DNA from 3 places in the Streptomyces sp. NPDC060205 genome. Region 3 is predicted to be linked to each of the others. Evidence: riboswitches for the same ligand, from Rfam matches in the RefSeq annotation. Region 3 holds a riboswitch; each other region holds the start of a gene.
What was found. A riboswitch is a leader RNA that binds a small molecule or an ion and turns the genes downstream of it on or off. The one in region 3 is predicted to bind thiamine pyrophosphate.
Positions count from the first base shown of each region.

Region 1: linked by a shared signal. The riboswitch ahead of ACFWGJ_RS36460 (thiamine ABC transporter substrate binding subunit) and the one ahead of thiC (phosphomethylpyrimidine synthase ThiC) in region 3 are both predicted to bind thiamine pyrophosphate.
Region 2: linked by a shared signal. The riboswitch ahead of thiO (glycine oxidase ThiO) and the one ahead of thiC (phosphomethylpyrimidine synthase ThiC) in region 3 are both predicted to bind thiamine pyrophosphate.

Region 1 covers NZ_JBHWZP010000330.1:1,073-5,849, reverse strand. Annotated here, with positions in the region: gene ACFWGJ_RS36470 (DUF6233 domain-containing protein) at 1-291, opposite strand, end outside; gene rlmN (23S rRNA (adenine(2503)-C(2))-methyltransferase RlmN) at 503-1,609, shown strand; TPP riboswitch at 1,636-1,741, shown strand; gene ACFWGJ_RS36460 (thiamine ABC transporter substrate binding subunit) at 1,820-2,920, shown strand; gene ACFWGJ_RS36455 (ABC transporter permease) at 2,896-4,617, shown strand; gene ACFWGJ_RS36450 (ABC transporter ATP-binding protein) at 4,620-4,777, shown strand, end outside.
Region 2 covers NZ_JBHWZP010000112.1:11,882-16,658, forward strand. Annotated here, with positions in the region: gene thiE (thiamine phosphate synthase) at 1-39, opposite strand, end outside; gene ACFWGJ_RS20845 (Rv2175c family DNA-binding protein) at 158-529, opposite strand; gene ACFWGJ_RS20850 (NAD(P)/FAD-dependent oxidoreductase) at 799-2,028, opposite strand; gene ACFWGJ_RS20855 (hypothetical protein) at 2,108-2,452, opposite strand; TPP riboswitch at 2,504-2,617, shown strand; gene thiO (glycine oxidase ThiO) at 2,615-3,820, shown strand; gene thiS (sulfur carrier protein ThiS) at 3,817-4,023, shown strand; gene ACFWGJ_RS20870 (thiazole synthase) at 4,027-4,777, shown strand, end outside.
Region 3 covers NZ_JBHWZP010000005.1:12,298-17,074, forward strand. Annotated here, with positions in the region: gene ACFWGJ_RS01490 (SsgA family sporulation/cell division regulator) at 70-510, shown strand; gene ACFWGJ_RS01495 (YibE/F family protein) at 638-2,119, opposite strand; TPP riboswitch at 2,191-2,347, shown strand; gene thiC (phosphomethylpyrimidine synthase ThiC) at 2,340-4,235, shown strand.

The DNA.
Region 1 (4,777 bases), on a different contig from region 3:
GCCGTCCTCCGTGATCGCCCGGAGCGCCTGCTCGCGGGGCAGCGGTCTGGTGTTCTTGCCGGCCATGCCGCAGTCGCTCGTATGGACGGCCTCGGGGGCGGGTCTGCCGCCCGCTCTGCGCAGGGCGAGCTTCCAGCCGGGCGTGGGCGAGGGCGGTGTGCGCGCGGCACGGACAGCGGCTGCCTCCTGACGTTCGAGCTCGGCGATGGTGTCGTCCGTGCGGCGCAGCTGCCAGGCCAGCCATTCGCGGACGCTGCGCAGACGATCCAGACGAGACACTTTATCGGACACGCGTTCGATTCTAGGTCCAAGGGTGGCCTAGATGGCAACGCGAGCGGTGGAAGAAGCCTCTGAGAGTCGGTGGAAGAGGCCACTGAAACCGTCCGGGGCCGTGCAGGGGCCGTCCAGGGGTGGTGGGGTCGGCGACCACCTCGTGCGGCCGCCCTCCCCCGAAACCTCGCGGCTCCGGTCACACGAATCGATCTGCGACACTGGTACAGCCATGCCTAAGCCCGGAGAACTCACATTCGTCGCCCCCCGCGGAGCCAAGAAGCCGCCGCGGCACCTTGCCGATCTCACGCCTGCCGAGCGTAAAGAGGCCGTTGCCGCGGTCGGTGAGAAGCCGTTTCGTGCCAAACAGCTCTCGCAGCACTACTTCTCGCGGTTCGCGCACGATCCCGAGCAGTGGACCGACATCCCTGCCGGCTCGCGCGCCAAGCTGCAGGAAGCGCTGCTGCCCGAGCTGATGACGGTCGTGCGGCATCTGTCCACCGATGCCGACACCACCCGCAAGACCCTCTGGCGGCTCTTCGACGGCACGCTCGTCGAGTCCGTGCTGATGCGCTACCCGGACCGGGTCACGATGTGCATCAGTTCGCAGGCCGGCTGCGGGATGAACTGCCCGTTCTGCGCGACGGGACAGGCCGGTCTCGACCGGAACCTGTCGACCGGCGAGATCGTGCACCAGATCGTCGACGGCATGCGGGCGCTGCGCGACGGGGAGATCCCCGGCGGCCCGGCGCGGCTCAGCAACATCGTCTTCATGGGCATGGGCGAGCCGCTCGCCAACTACAAGCGGGTCGTCCAGTCCATCCGGGCGCTCACCGACCCGGAGCCGGACGGGCTCGGGCTCTCGCAGCGTGGGATCACCGTCTCGACCGTCGGTCTCGTCCCCGCGATCAACCGGTTCGCCGACGAGGGCTTCAAGTGCCGTCTCGCCATCTCCCTGCACGCACCGGACGACGAGCTGCGCGACACCCTCGTACCGGTCAACACGCGGTGGAAGGTACGGGAAGTGCTGGACGCGGGCTGGGAGTACGCGGCCAGGTCGGGGCGCCGGCTCTCCATCGAGTACGCGCTCATCCGGGACATCAACGACCAGGCGTGGCGCGGTGACCGGCTCGGGCGGATGCTCAAGGGCAAGCCGGTGCATGTGAACCTGATCCCGCTGAACCCGACGCCCGGCTCCAAGTGGACCGCCTCGCGGCCCGAGGACGAGAAGGCGTTCGTCGAGGCGATCGCCGCTCATGGGGTGCCGGTCACCGTCCGGGACACCCGTGGCCAGGAGATCGACGGGGCGTGCGGACAGCTCGCGGCCACCGAGCGGTAGTCTGGCGCACAGACACGTACATCTTCATATTCCGACAGGGGAGCGCCACAGCGCTGAGAGTGCGGGACAGCCCGCAGACCCTCTGAACCTCGCCCAGGTCATTCTGGGTAGGAAGTTCGGGCACTACTCAAGCTGTTGCGCCCTGCCCGGGAGCCGTTCGCGGTCCCGGGCAGGGCCGCGTCTCTTCCTGGTCAACCCAGGAGGAATCGAGTGAGCAACAAGAGCAGCATCTTCAGGATCACCGCCGTGGTCGCGGCCGGCGGTCTCGGCCTCGCCGCGCTCAGCGCGTGCGGGTCGTCCGACTCGGGGAGCGGCGACGAGGGCTCCGGGTCCAAGACCGTCACCCTCGTCAGCCATGACTCCTTCGCGTACACCAAGGACGTGCTGAAGGCGTTCGAGAAGGAGTCCGGGTACAAGGTCCGGGTCCTCAAGGACGGCGATGCCGGGCAGGCCGTCAACAAGGCGATCCTCACCAAGGACAACCCGCAGGGAGACGTCTTCTTCGGCGTCGACAACACCCTGCTCTCCCGCGCGCTCGACAACGGACTCTTCCAGTCGTACGAGGCCGAGGGCGCCGACGGCATCAAGGCCGAGTACCGGGTCGACCAGGACAAGCACCGGGTCACGCCCATCGACTCCGGAGACATCTGCGTCAACTACGACAAGGCCTGGTTCAGCGAGCACAAGGTGGCCGTGCCGACGTCCTTCGACGATCTGATCAAGCCCGCGTACAAGGACCTGCTCGTCACCGAGAACGCCTCGACCTCCTCGCCCGGCCTCGGCTTCCTGCTCGGCACCGCCGCCCAGTACGGCGACGACGGCTGGGAGGGCTACTGGAAGAAGCTCAAGGCCAACGGCGTGAAGGTCGTCGACGGCTGGGAGCAGGCCTACAACGAGGAGTTCTCCGGGTCCGCCGGCGGCAAGAAGGCCAAGGGCGACAGGCCGCTCGTCGTCTCGTACGCCTCCTCGCCGCCCGCCGAGGTCATCTACGCCGACCCCAAGCCCAAGACCGCCCCGACCGGTGTCGCGGACGGCACCTGCTTCCGCCAGGTCGAGTACGCGGGCCTGCTGAGCAACGCGAAGAACAGCAAGGGCGGCAAGGCGCTCATCGACTTCCTGGTCGGCAAGCAGTTCCAGGAGGACATGCCGCTCAACATGTTCGTCTACCCGGTGATCGAGGGCGCCGAGGTGCCCGACGCGTTCACGCAGTACGGTCCCGCCGCCGCGAACCCCGAGACCCTGGACCCCGCCAGGATCGCCGACAACCGTGACGAGTGGGTCAAGTCATGGACCTCGCTCGTACTGAAGTAGAGGCCGGCGCGCGCCCCCGGTCTCCGCGGTCTTCGCGGTCTGCGCGCCGGGGGAGCGTGGCGCGGCTCGGGCTCATGGCCGTGCCCGCCGCGTTCTTCGGGGTGTTCTTCGCCTATCCGGTCGTGGCCATCACCGCCCGCGGGCTGAAGGTCGACGGGGTCTGGCGGTTCGGGCGGATCGCGGACGTGCTCGGACAGCCCGACATCCGGCACGTCCTGTGGTTCACGACCTGGCAGGCGCTCGCCTCGACCGCGCTCACCCTGCTGGTCGCGCTCCCCGGCGCGTACGTCTTCGCGCGCTTCGAGTTCAGGGGCAAGCAGATCCTGCGGGCGGTCGTCACCGTGCCGTTCGTGCTGCCCACGCTCGTCGTGGGCACCGCCTTCCTGGCGCTGCTCGGGCGGGGCGGGCTCCTGGACGAGCTGTGGGGCGTACGCCTGGACACCACCGTCTGGGCCATCCTGCTCGCGCACGTCTTCTTCAACTACGCGGTCGTCGTCCGCACGGTCGGCGGCCTCTGGTCGCAGCTCGACCCGCGGCAGGAGGAGGCCGCCCGGGTGCTCGGCGCCTCCCCGTTCGCGGCGTGGCGCAGGGTGACGCTCCCGGCGCTCGGCCCGGCCGTGGCCGCCGCCGCGCTCATGGTGTTCCTCTTCACCTTCACCTCCTTCGGTGTCGTGCAGATCCTCGGCGGCCCCACCTTCTCCACCCTCGAAGTCGAGATCTACCGGCAGACCTCGGAAATCTTCGACCTCTCGACGGCCGCCGTGCTGACCCTCGTCCAGTTCGTCGCGGTGGGCGCGATCCTCGCCGTCCACGCCCGGACCGTACGGCGGCGGGAGACCGCCCTGCGGCTGGTGGACGCAGGCGCGACCGCGCGCCCGCCGCGCGGGGCGGGGCAGTGGGCGCTGCTCGCGGGCGTCCTCGGCTCCATCGCCGTCCTGCTCGTGCTGCCGCTCGCCGTCCTCGTCGAGCGCTCGCTCGACGCCCCCGGCTTCGGCTACTACAAGGCGCTCACCCGCAACGAGGGCAGCCTCTTCCTCGTCCCGCCGATCGACGCCGTCGGCAACTCGCTGCGGTACGCCTTCGCCGCCACCGCCATCGCCCTGCTGATCGGCGGACTCGCCGCCGCCGCCCTCACCCGGCGGGACACCGGACGCCTCGGACGACTCGTCCGCGGCTTCGACGCGCTCCTCATGCTGCCGCTCGGCGTCTCCGCCGTGACCGTCGGCTTCGGCTTCCTCATCGCGCTCGACGAGCCGCCGCTGGACCTGCGGAGCACCTGGATCCTGGTGCCGCTCGCGCAGGCGCTGGTGGGCGTCCCCTTCGTCGTACGGACCATGCTGCCGGTGCTGCGCGCGGTGGACGGACGGCTGCGCGAGGCCGCGGCGGTGCTCGGCGCCTCGCCCTGGCGGGTGTGGCGCGAGGTCGATCTGCCGATGGTGCGGCGGGCTCTGCTGATCGCGGCCGGGTTCGCCTTCGCGGTGTCGCTGGGCGAGTTCGGCGCGACCGTCTTCATCGCACGGCCCGACAACCCGACCCTGCCGGTCGCCGTGGCGCGGCTGCTCGGACGGGCCGGGGACCTCAACTACGGGCAGGCCATGGCCCTGTCGACCATCCTGATGCTGGTGTGCGCGGTGGCGCTGCTGGTGCTCGAACGCCTGCGCACCGACCTTCGTTCCGACCGGACGGGAGAGTTCTGACGATGCTCAAGCTCGATGGGGCCACCGTACGGTTCGGGGGGCGGGCCGTGCTCGACGACGTCGGACTCGATGTCGCCGAGCACGAGATCGTGTGCGTCCTCGGGCCCAGTGGCAGCGGCAAGTCGACGCTGCTGCGGGCCGTCGCGGGGCTCCAGCGGCT
Region 2 (4,777 bases), on a different contig from region 3:
GGCGTCGGCGAGCTGCGCGCGTGCGGTGGATTCGGGCATGCGTGGGTCCCCCGTGTGGTGTCGGTGGCGTACGGACCGCGGGCCCGGTCCTGTCTTCACAGCTCGCGGTCCGCGGTCCGTACGCCGTGCGGCGTTGCGGTGGTGCGGTGTCCTCAGGTCAGACGGCGAGCGCCTGGGCGCGGCGCTTCACCTCCGTGCCGCGATTCTCACTCAGAGCCTGCGCGGGGGTGCCGGGCAGGCTCTCGTCGGGGGTGAAGAGCCACTCCAGCATCTCTTCGTCGTTGTAGCCGTCGTCCCGCAGGAGCGTCAGGGTGCCTGCGAGGCCCTTGACGACCTTCTGTTCGTCCACGTCGATGAAAGCGGCGGGGACGTGCAGCGCGCGGTTCTCGCCACGGCGTACGGCGATCAGCTGGCCTTCCCTGACCAGCTGCCGGACGCGCGTCACCTCGACGCCGAACTTTTCGGCGATGTCGGGGAGGGTGAGCCAGGCGGGGACGAGAGCATCGATCTTTGCGTCAATCTCGGTCACGGGTACAAGCCTGCCATCTCCCACTGACACCCGGTACCCGGGCGGTCCGCCCGGCCCTGGGCGGGGGCCGGTCGCGCCGTTCCCCGCGCCCCTGAATCCCTCGGCCGTCCGTCGGGTGCGGGCCGGTGGGGGCTGAGCGCGCAGTTCCCCGCGCCCCTCACCCCCCGGTCGTACGTCGGGTGCGGGCCGGACGTGGCTGAGCGCGCAGTTCCCCGCGCCCCTGAAAGGCGGGGCCCGCCCCCACCGGGGCCGCAGGTGACGAACGGGCGCTAGAGCGCCGCCCTCTTCAAGGGACGTGACGGGTCCGTCAGCAGGTCCGGGTCCATTCGGGTGCCGGACTCGATCAGCCGCCGCCCCTGCGCGAGGTCCCGCGGTCGCCCCACCGCGAGGACCGCCACCAGCCGCCCCTCCCGGAGCCAGCACACCGACCAGGAGGGCCCCGCCGGATCCCCCCGCCAGAGCAGCGCGTCAGCCGCCCCGTGATGCCCCGCGTACTGGACGAAGCGGCCGAACTGCTCGGACCAGAAGTACGGCACCGGGTCGTACGGCGCCGGCGTCTCCCCCACGATGTTCGCCGCGACCGTGCGCGGCCCCTGGAGCGCGTTGTCCCAGTGGTGGACGAGCAGCCGCTCCCCGTAACGGCCCGACGGGAACGACGCGCAGTCGCCGACCGCGTACACACCCGGCAGGGACGTGCGCAGATGGTCGTCCGCGACGACCTCCCGGTGGGCGCCGAGTTCGATCCCCGAACCGGCCAGCCAGGACGTGGCGGGCCGCGCCCCGATGCCGACGACCACGGCGCCCGCGGGCAGCCGCGAGCCGTCGTCCAGCACCACCGCGCCGGGCTCGACGCGCTCCACGCGCGCGTGGGTGCGCAGCGACGCCCCGCTGTCCGCGTACCAGGCGGCCATGGGCGCGGCCACCTCGGCCGGCAGCGCGCCCACGAGGGGCCGGTCGGCGGCCTCGACGACGGTCACCGAGCACCCCGCCTCGCGCGCCGCCGTGGCGAACTCCGCGCCGATCCACCCCGCGCCCACCACCACGATGTCGTGCTGCCGGGCGAGGACGGGCCGCAGCCGTTCGGCGTCGTCGAGGGTGCGCAGCAGATGGACTCCGGGTACGCCCTCGGCGCCCGGCAGGCGGACGGGTTCCGCTCCCGTGGCGACGACCAGGACGTCGTACGGGACGCGCCCCTCGGCCGTGTCGAGTTCGCGGGTGTCCGGGCGGACGCCGGTCACCTCCAGGCCCAGGCGCAGTGCCACGTCGAGGGTCTCGAAGTCGACGTCGAAGGCGGATCCCTCGGCCTTGCCGAGCAGGACGGCCTTGGACAGCGGCGGGCGGTCGTACGGCTGGTGGGGTTCCGCGCCGATCAGGGTCACGCTGCCGGGGAAGCCCTGTTCCCGCAGGGCGACGGCGGTCTGGACCCCTGCCATGCCCGCACCGACGATCACGACGCGTACGCGCGCCGCCGGGCCCGTTTCCTGTGTCAGCTCGCTCACCCGGTCACCATAGACAGTCGGTGAAATCGTCGGTCAGGGGCACGGTCGGTGAGCTGTTGCACAACGCCGGACCGGGGCGTCAGCCCGGGGTGACCTCTTCGACCACACTCGTCCCGCTGCCCTCCTGGGACTCCCACTCCCAGGTCTCCGCCAGCCGCACCCGGCCGTCGGGGGTCTCGGCGACCTGGGACACGCAGTGCCCGGAGGAGGTGGTTCCGTCCGTCTTCAGCTGTACGTACCGGAAGTCGAGCCGGTCGCCCTCGCGGGTGCCCACGAGGTGGCCGCGCACGACGTCGCCGCCCGTGTACTCGGCCCAGATCTCACCGTCCTTCTCGTGGTACGAGAACCGGGTGCGCGTGCCCACCTGACCCGGTGCCTGGTCGGCCACGGGGGCGAGAACGAGTCCGTCGAGCGAGCGGGCCATGCCGTGAGGCTCCCTACTGAGGTGCGGGACGAAGAGCTAGGGTGGCCAACGTAAAGCACTCGCGGGAGCCCGGGCGTACCGGGCTGAGAGGGAGGCTGGGACGGCCTCCGACCGTACGAACCTGATCCGGGTCATGCCGGCGAAGGGAGGGGCTGGACGCCCATGTCGCGTACACCGCAATCACCCCCGAACGTGCCGACCACCGATGTCCTGGTCGTCGGAGGCGGGATCATCGGTCTGGTCACCGCCTGGCGGGCCGCACAGCGCGGGCTGACGACCGCGCTGGCCGACCCCGAGCCGGGCGGCGGCGCCGCGCAGGTCGCGGCCGGGATGCTGGCCGCCGTCACCGAGCTGCATTACGGCGAGGAGACCCTGCTCGGCCTCAACCTGGCCTCGGCGGAGCGTTATCCGGACTTCGCCGAGGAGCTGACGGAGGCGACCGGCCAGGACCTCGGCTACCGCAGGTGCGGCACGCTGACCGTCGCGCTCGACGCCGACGACCGCGCCCACCTGCGCGAACTGCACGCCCTGCAGAGCCGGTCGGGCCTGGAGTCGGAGTGGCTGAGCGGCCGCGAGTGCCGCCGTCTGGAGCCGATGCTCGCGCCCGGGGTGCGCGGCGGGCTGCGGGTGGACGGCGACCACCAGATCGACCCGCGCCGGCTCGCCGCGGCCCTGGTCACGGCCTGCGAGCGGGCCGGAGTGGTCCTTCACCGGACCTGGGCCGAGCGCCTGACCGTCGCGGGGGGCCGGGCCACCGGAGTCGTCACGAGGGACGGCACCGAGCTGTCCGCGGGGCAGGTCGTCCTCGCCGCGGGCAGCCTCAGCGGACGTCTCGCGGGTGTGCCCGAGGACGTACTGCCGCCGGTGCGGCCCGTGAAGGGGCAGGTACTGCGCCTGGCCATGCCGGAGCCCGCGCCGAAGGGCCCGGGCGCGCCCTTCCTGAGCCGGACCGTGCGTGCCATGGTCCGCGGCAGCCACGTCTACCTGGTGCCGCGCGAGAACGGCGAGCTGGTCGTCGGCGCGACCAGCGAAGAGCTGGGCTGGGACACCACGGTGACCGCGGGCGGCGTGTACGAACTGCTGCGGGACGCCCACGAACTCGTCCCCGGCATCACCGAACTGCCGCTCACCGAGACCCGCGCCGGACTGCGCCCCGGCTCCCCCGACAACGCGCCCCTGCTCGGTCCCACCCGGCTTCCCGGGCTGCTGCTGGCGACCGGCCACCACCGCAACGGCGTGCTGCTCACCCCGGTCACCGGCGACGCCCTGGCGCACGCCCTGACCACCGGCGAACTCCCGGAAGTGGCGAGTCCGTTCGCCCCCGGCCGGTTCGACACCGCCGCCGCACTCACGGAGCAGCCCGTATGAGCGTGACCGTCCTCGTCAACGGGGAGCGGCGGGAACTGGCCGCCGACACCGCTCTCGACACCCTCGTGACCGCTCTGTGCGCGGCCCCCTCCGGTGTCGCCGCAGCCCTCAACGAGACCGTCGTCCCGCGCACGCAGTGGCCGACGACCCTCCTGCGCGAGGGAGACCGCGTCGAAGTCCTCACCGCCGTCCAAGGAGGCTGACCCATGGCCGACGACCCCTTCGTCCTCGGCGGTACGTCCTACGCGTCCCGTCTGATCATGGGCACCGGCGGTGCCCCCAGCCTCGACGTCCTGGAGCGCTCGCTCGTCGCGTCCGGCACGGAGCTGACGACGGTCGCCATGCGGCGCGTGAGCCCCGGCTCGCACGGCTCGGTGCTGTCCGTGCTCGACCGGCTCGGCATCCGCGTGCTGCCCAACACCGCGGGCTGTTTCACCGCCGGGGAGGCCGTCCTGACGGCCCGCCTCGCGCGCGAGGCGCTCGGCACGGACCTCGTCAAACTGGAGGTCATCGCCGACGAACGCACCCTGCTGCCCGACCCGATCGAGCTGCTCGACGCCGCCGAGACCCTCGTCGACGACGGCTTCACGGTCCTGCCGTACACGAACGACGACCCCGTCCTGGCCCGGAAGCTGGAGGACGTGGGCTGCGCCGCGATCATGCCGCTCGGGGCGCCCATCGGCTCGGGGCTCGGGATCCGCAACCCGCACAACTTCCAGCTGATCGTGGAGCACGCGCGCGTGCCGGTCATTCTGGACGCGGGGGCGGGCACGGCGTCGGACGCGGCGCTCGCCATGGAGCTGGGGTGCGCCGGGGTGATGCTCGCCTCGGCGGTGACCCGGGCGCAGGAGCCGGTCCTCATGGCCGAGGGCATGCGGCACGCGGTCGAGGCCGGGCGCCTGGCGTACCGGGCGGGGCGCATTCCGCGCCGGCACTTCGCCGAGGCCTCGTCCCCGT
Region 3 (4,777 bases):
TTCAGCAAGATGCCAGAAGTGTTTAGGTGGACGATTCCCGGCCATGGACGGCAAACGACGGGGTAGGCGATGCGCGAGTCGGTAGTACAGGCAGAGGTCATGATGAGCTTCGTCGTCTCGGAGGAGCTCTCCTTCCGCATCCCGGTGGAGCTGCGTTACGAGACCTGTGATCCCTATGCCGTGCGTCTGACCTTCCACCTGCCCGGCGACGCTCCGGTGACCTGGGCCTTCGGCCGGGAGTTGCTGATCGACGGTGTGGGCCGGCCGTGCGGGGACGGAGACGTGCACATCACTCCCTCGGACTCCGAGAGTTTCGGCGACGTGCTGATCCGACTTCAGGTGGGCGTCGACCAGGCCCTGTTCCGCTGCGGTACGGCGCCGCTGCTGGCGTTCCTCGACCGCACGGACCGGCTGGTGCCGCTGGGCCAGGAGCGTTCCCTCGCCGACTTCGACACGCATCTGGACGAGGCCCTGGACCGCATCCTGGCGGAGGAACAGAGCGCGGGGTGACGCTGCGGCGGCCGACCTGAGATGCCGCTTCCCCGTTCGTCGGCCGTCGTTCTCGGCTGCCTGCTGCCTGCTGCCTGCTGCCTGCTGCCTGCTGCCTGCTGCCCGCTGCCCGCTGCCCGCTGCGGCTTCAGTGCTTGCGGCGCCGGCCGCTCCCGCCGCGCAGCGGTGCCTTGGAGCCGGAGGGGGTCGATGGCTGCGGTTGTTGAGGCTGCTGGGCCGGAGCGGCGTCGCCCTGTCGGTCGGCCGAGACCACCAGGGCCGCGAGGGCCGTGGTGACCGGAACCGAGGCGACCAGTCCGATCGAGCCGACGAGGGTGCGGACGATCTCCGCGGCCACCAGTTCACTGTTGGCCACGGTCCCCACGCTGCTCTGCGCGATGGAGAAGAGCAGCAGCAGAGGCAGGGCCGCGCCCGCGTAGGCGAGGACGAGCGTGTTGACGACGGACGCGATGTGGTCGCGGCCGATACGGATGCCCGCGCGGTACAGACCCCGCCAGCCCATCGTCGGATTGGCCTCGTGCAGTTCCCAGACCGCCGACGTCTGCGTCACCGTGACGTCGTCGAGCACTCCGAGCGAACCGATGATGACACCCGCGAGCAGCAGACCGCTCATGTCGATGGACGGGTAGAGACCGTGGATCAGGCCGGTGTTGTCGTCGGTGTTGCCGGTCAGCGCGGCCCAGTCGATGAACAGTGAGCCGAGCAGCCCGATGAGCACCAGGGACAGCAGTGTGCCCAGCACGGCGACCGACGTCCGGGCGGAGAGGCCGTGGCACATGTAGAGCGCGATCAGCATGATGGCGCTGGACCCGACCACCGCCACGACCAGCGGATTCGACCCCTGCAAGATCGCGGGCAGGATGAAGAACGTCAGGATCAGGAAGCTGACGGCCAGCGCGATCAGCGCCATGACACCGCGCATCCGGCCCACCACGACCACGGCGAGGGCGAAGATACCGGCGAGCAGCGCCATGGGGAACTTGCGGTTCACATCGGTGACCGAGTACTGGAGTTCCTTGGGGGCGTCGGGCGCGTAGGCCACGATCACCTCCTGGCCCTGCTCCAACTGGCGTGAGGAGTCCGGCTGGACGATCTCCGTGAAGGTGCGGCCCTTGTCCTTGCCGGAGTCGACGCGGATCGTCGCCTTCTTGCAGGTGCCTGATTCCTGCTGCTGAGCCGACGAGCCCTCGGCCGTCGAGGTGTCGCCGGTCGGAGTCTCGCCCGAGGCGTTCACCGACTTGCAGTCGACCGTGTCGACCTTGGTCACGGTGGCCTGCTGGGTCTGCCGGTCGAAGCCGACACCCGTGCGCTCGTGTCCGGGAGCGCCGCCCGGCCAGAGCACCGCGAGACCGACAACGACCGCCGCGGCGAAAGGAATCAACACCGCCGCGATGATCTTGCGCAGATGCATGGAGACAGGGGCCGCGGGGCCATGACTGTGCGAGTGGCCGTGCCCGCCACCGACAGGTCCGTCGCCGCCTGGCCGGTCGCCACCGCCTCCGGGGCCATGGGGTCCCTGTCCAGGTCCGCCGCCGTGCCCGTGGCCGTCGTGGCCGTGTCCGTGGGGCGGTTCGGACGGCGGAAGTGGGGGCTGCTGCGTCGTGGTCACCGACCGATCATCGCAAGAACGAGAGGGGCCCACTGTTCACCGCGCCCATTGTGACGCTAGCGTGGAAGCACCTTTGCACACGCGGGAGCTCGGAGCACCGGGCTGAGAGGGCGCTGACCTCCGTATCCGCGATGTTTCACGTGGAACATCGCCGGACGGGAAACGCTGCGTCGACCGCCGAACCTGTTACCGGGTAATGCCGGCGTAGGGAGTAGGTCTCATGACCAACAAGGACGTACGCACGCCTGCCTCCAGTCGGACGGGCGGGGCGCTCGCCCCGGTCGACGGCATCGAGGCGTCCGCATCGGCCGAGGACGGCGGAACAGCCGCCTCGCCCGAGAACGGCGAGGGCGGTAAGTCCGAAACCGCGAAGTCCATCGGCTGGCACAAGGCGTATGTCGCGGGCTCGCGCCCTGACCTGCGGGTGCCGGTCCGTCAGGTGCATCTCACCAACGGTGAGTCGGTCACCCTGTACGACACCTCCGGCCCGTACACCGATCCGGTCGTCGACACCGATGTACGCAGGGGGCTGGCACCCCTGCGCGACAACTGGATCATCGCCCGTGGTGACACCGAGGAGTACGCGGGCCGTCCCGTGAGCCCCGAGGACGACGGGATCAAGCACACCTCGCCGCGCGGCGGACTGCGCAACCTCGACGCGGTCTTCCCGGGGCGTCCGCGTCTGCCCCGCCGGAGCCGTGACGGGCGGGCGGTGACCCAACTCGCCTACGCGCGGCGGGGCGAGGTCACGCCGGAGATGGAGTACGTGGCCGTCCGAGAGAACGTCGACCCCGCGGTCGTCCGTGAGGAGATCGCGGCGGGCCGGGCGGTGCTGCCGGCCAACGTCAACCATCCCGAGATCGAGCCGATGATCATCGGCAAGCGGTTCCTGGTGAAGGTCAACGCCAACATCGGCAACTCCGCGGTCACCTCCTCCATCGAGGAGGAGGTGGACAAGATGACCTGGGCGACGCGCTGGGGCGCCGACACGGTGATGGACCTGTCGACCGGCCGCAACATCCACACCACCCGTGAGTGGGTGCTGCGCAACTCCCCCGTCCCCATCGGCACGGTCCCCCTGTACCAGGCGCTGGAGAAGGTCGACGGACGGGCCGAGGAACTCACCTGGGAGATCTACAAGGACACGGTCATCGAGCAGGCCGAGCAGGGCGTGGACTACATGACCGTCCACGCGGGCGTGCGCCTGCCGTACGTCCCGCTGACCGCGAACCGCAAGACCGGCATCGTCTCGCGCGGCGGCTCGATCATGGCGGCGTGGTGTCTGGCGCACCACAAGGAGTCGTTCCTGTACGAGCACTTCGAGGAGCTCTGCGAGATTCTCGCCGCGTACGACGTCACGTACTCGCTCGGCGACGGGCTGCGGCCCGGGTCGATCGCGGACGCCAACGACGCCGCGCAGTTCGCGGAGTTGCGGACCCTGGGCGAGCTCAACAAGGTCGCGAAGCGTTTCAACGTACAGACCATGATCGAGGGCCCGGGGCATGTCCCGATGCACAAGATCAAGGAGAACATCGATCTTCAGCAGGAGATCTGCGAGGAAGCCCCGTTCTACACGCTCGGCCCGCTGACGACCGACATCGCGCCGGCGTACGACCACATCACCTCCGGCATCGGTGCCGCGATGATCGCCTGGTGGGGCACGGCGATGCTCTGCTACGTCACGCCCAAGGAACATCTGGGCCTGCCCAACCGTGACGACGTCAAGACGGGGGTCATCACCTACAAGATCGCGGCCCACGCGGCGGATCTCGCCAAGGGGCATCCGGGCGCACAGGAGTGGGACGACGCGCTGTCGGACGCCCGCTTCGAGTTCCGGTGGGAGGACCAGTTCAACCTGGCCCTGGATCCGGACACCGCACGGGAGTTCCACGACGAGACGCTGCCGGCCGAACCGGCCAAGACGGCGCACTTCTGCTCGATGTGCGGGCCGAAGTTCTGCTCGATGAAGATCAGCCACAGCATCAACGAGCAGTTCGGCGGTACGGCGGACGTGGGGGCCACACCCGAAGAGGTCGCCGACGGGATGCTCCAGAAGTCCAAGGAGTTCGCCGCCGCGGGCAACCGGGTCTATCTGCCCATGGCTGCGAGCGAATAGGGTTCGTTCACCTTTGGCCGACCGAACGGTCGTGGTGCTGCGATGCCGAGGTCCTGGACGATCATTTCCAGGACCTCGGTGATCCGGCCCGTCCGGCGCGCGGGTGGGGCCGGTGGTGAGAGAGGTGCGCTATTGCTTTTCGAGCCACCAGATCAGCAGGGAGACTGCGCCGGCCCCAAGAGCCGTGCAAGCTCCCTTGAATGCGTTGGCGCCTGCGGAGCGCGCCCATTGCTTCCAGTTCGTTGAGCTGGTCTTGTGTGGTGAGTAGCCCTCCGGGATGGAGTCTGTAGACTCCATGGCAGAGCTCCTTTCGGTTTCGTAGACGGGGGTGCTTGGCGCAAGGGAGTCCGCGACCTGAAGCTTGCCGGCCGGGTCGCAGGGCTCCCTTTTGCTGTGTTCATTCGGAACAATCTTGGTTTCTTTTCGGCCAGCGGTTTGTGTGATGCTGCTGGCATTTTAAAGTGTTTACTATGCATATACCTCCATTTATCGTAATGTGATGGGTGCTTCAGTGCGTCTTGGCAGCATCGAAGACGGCATCC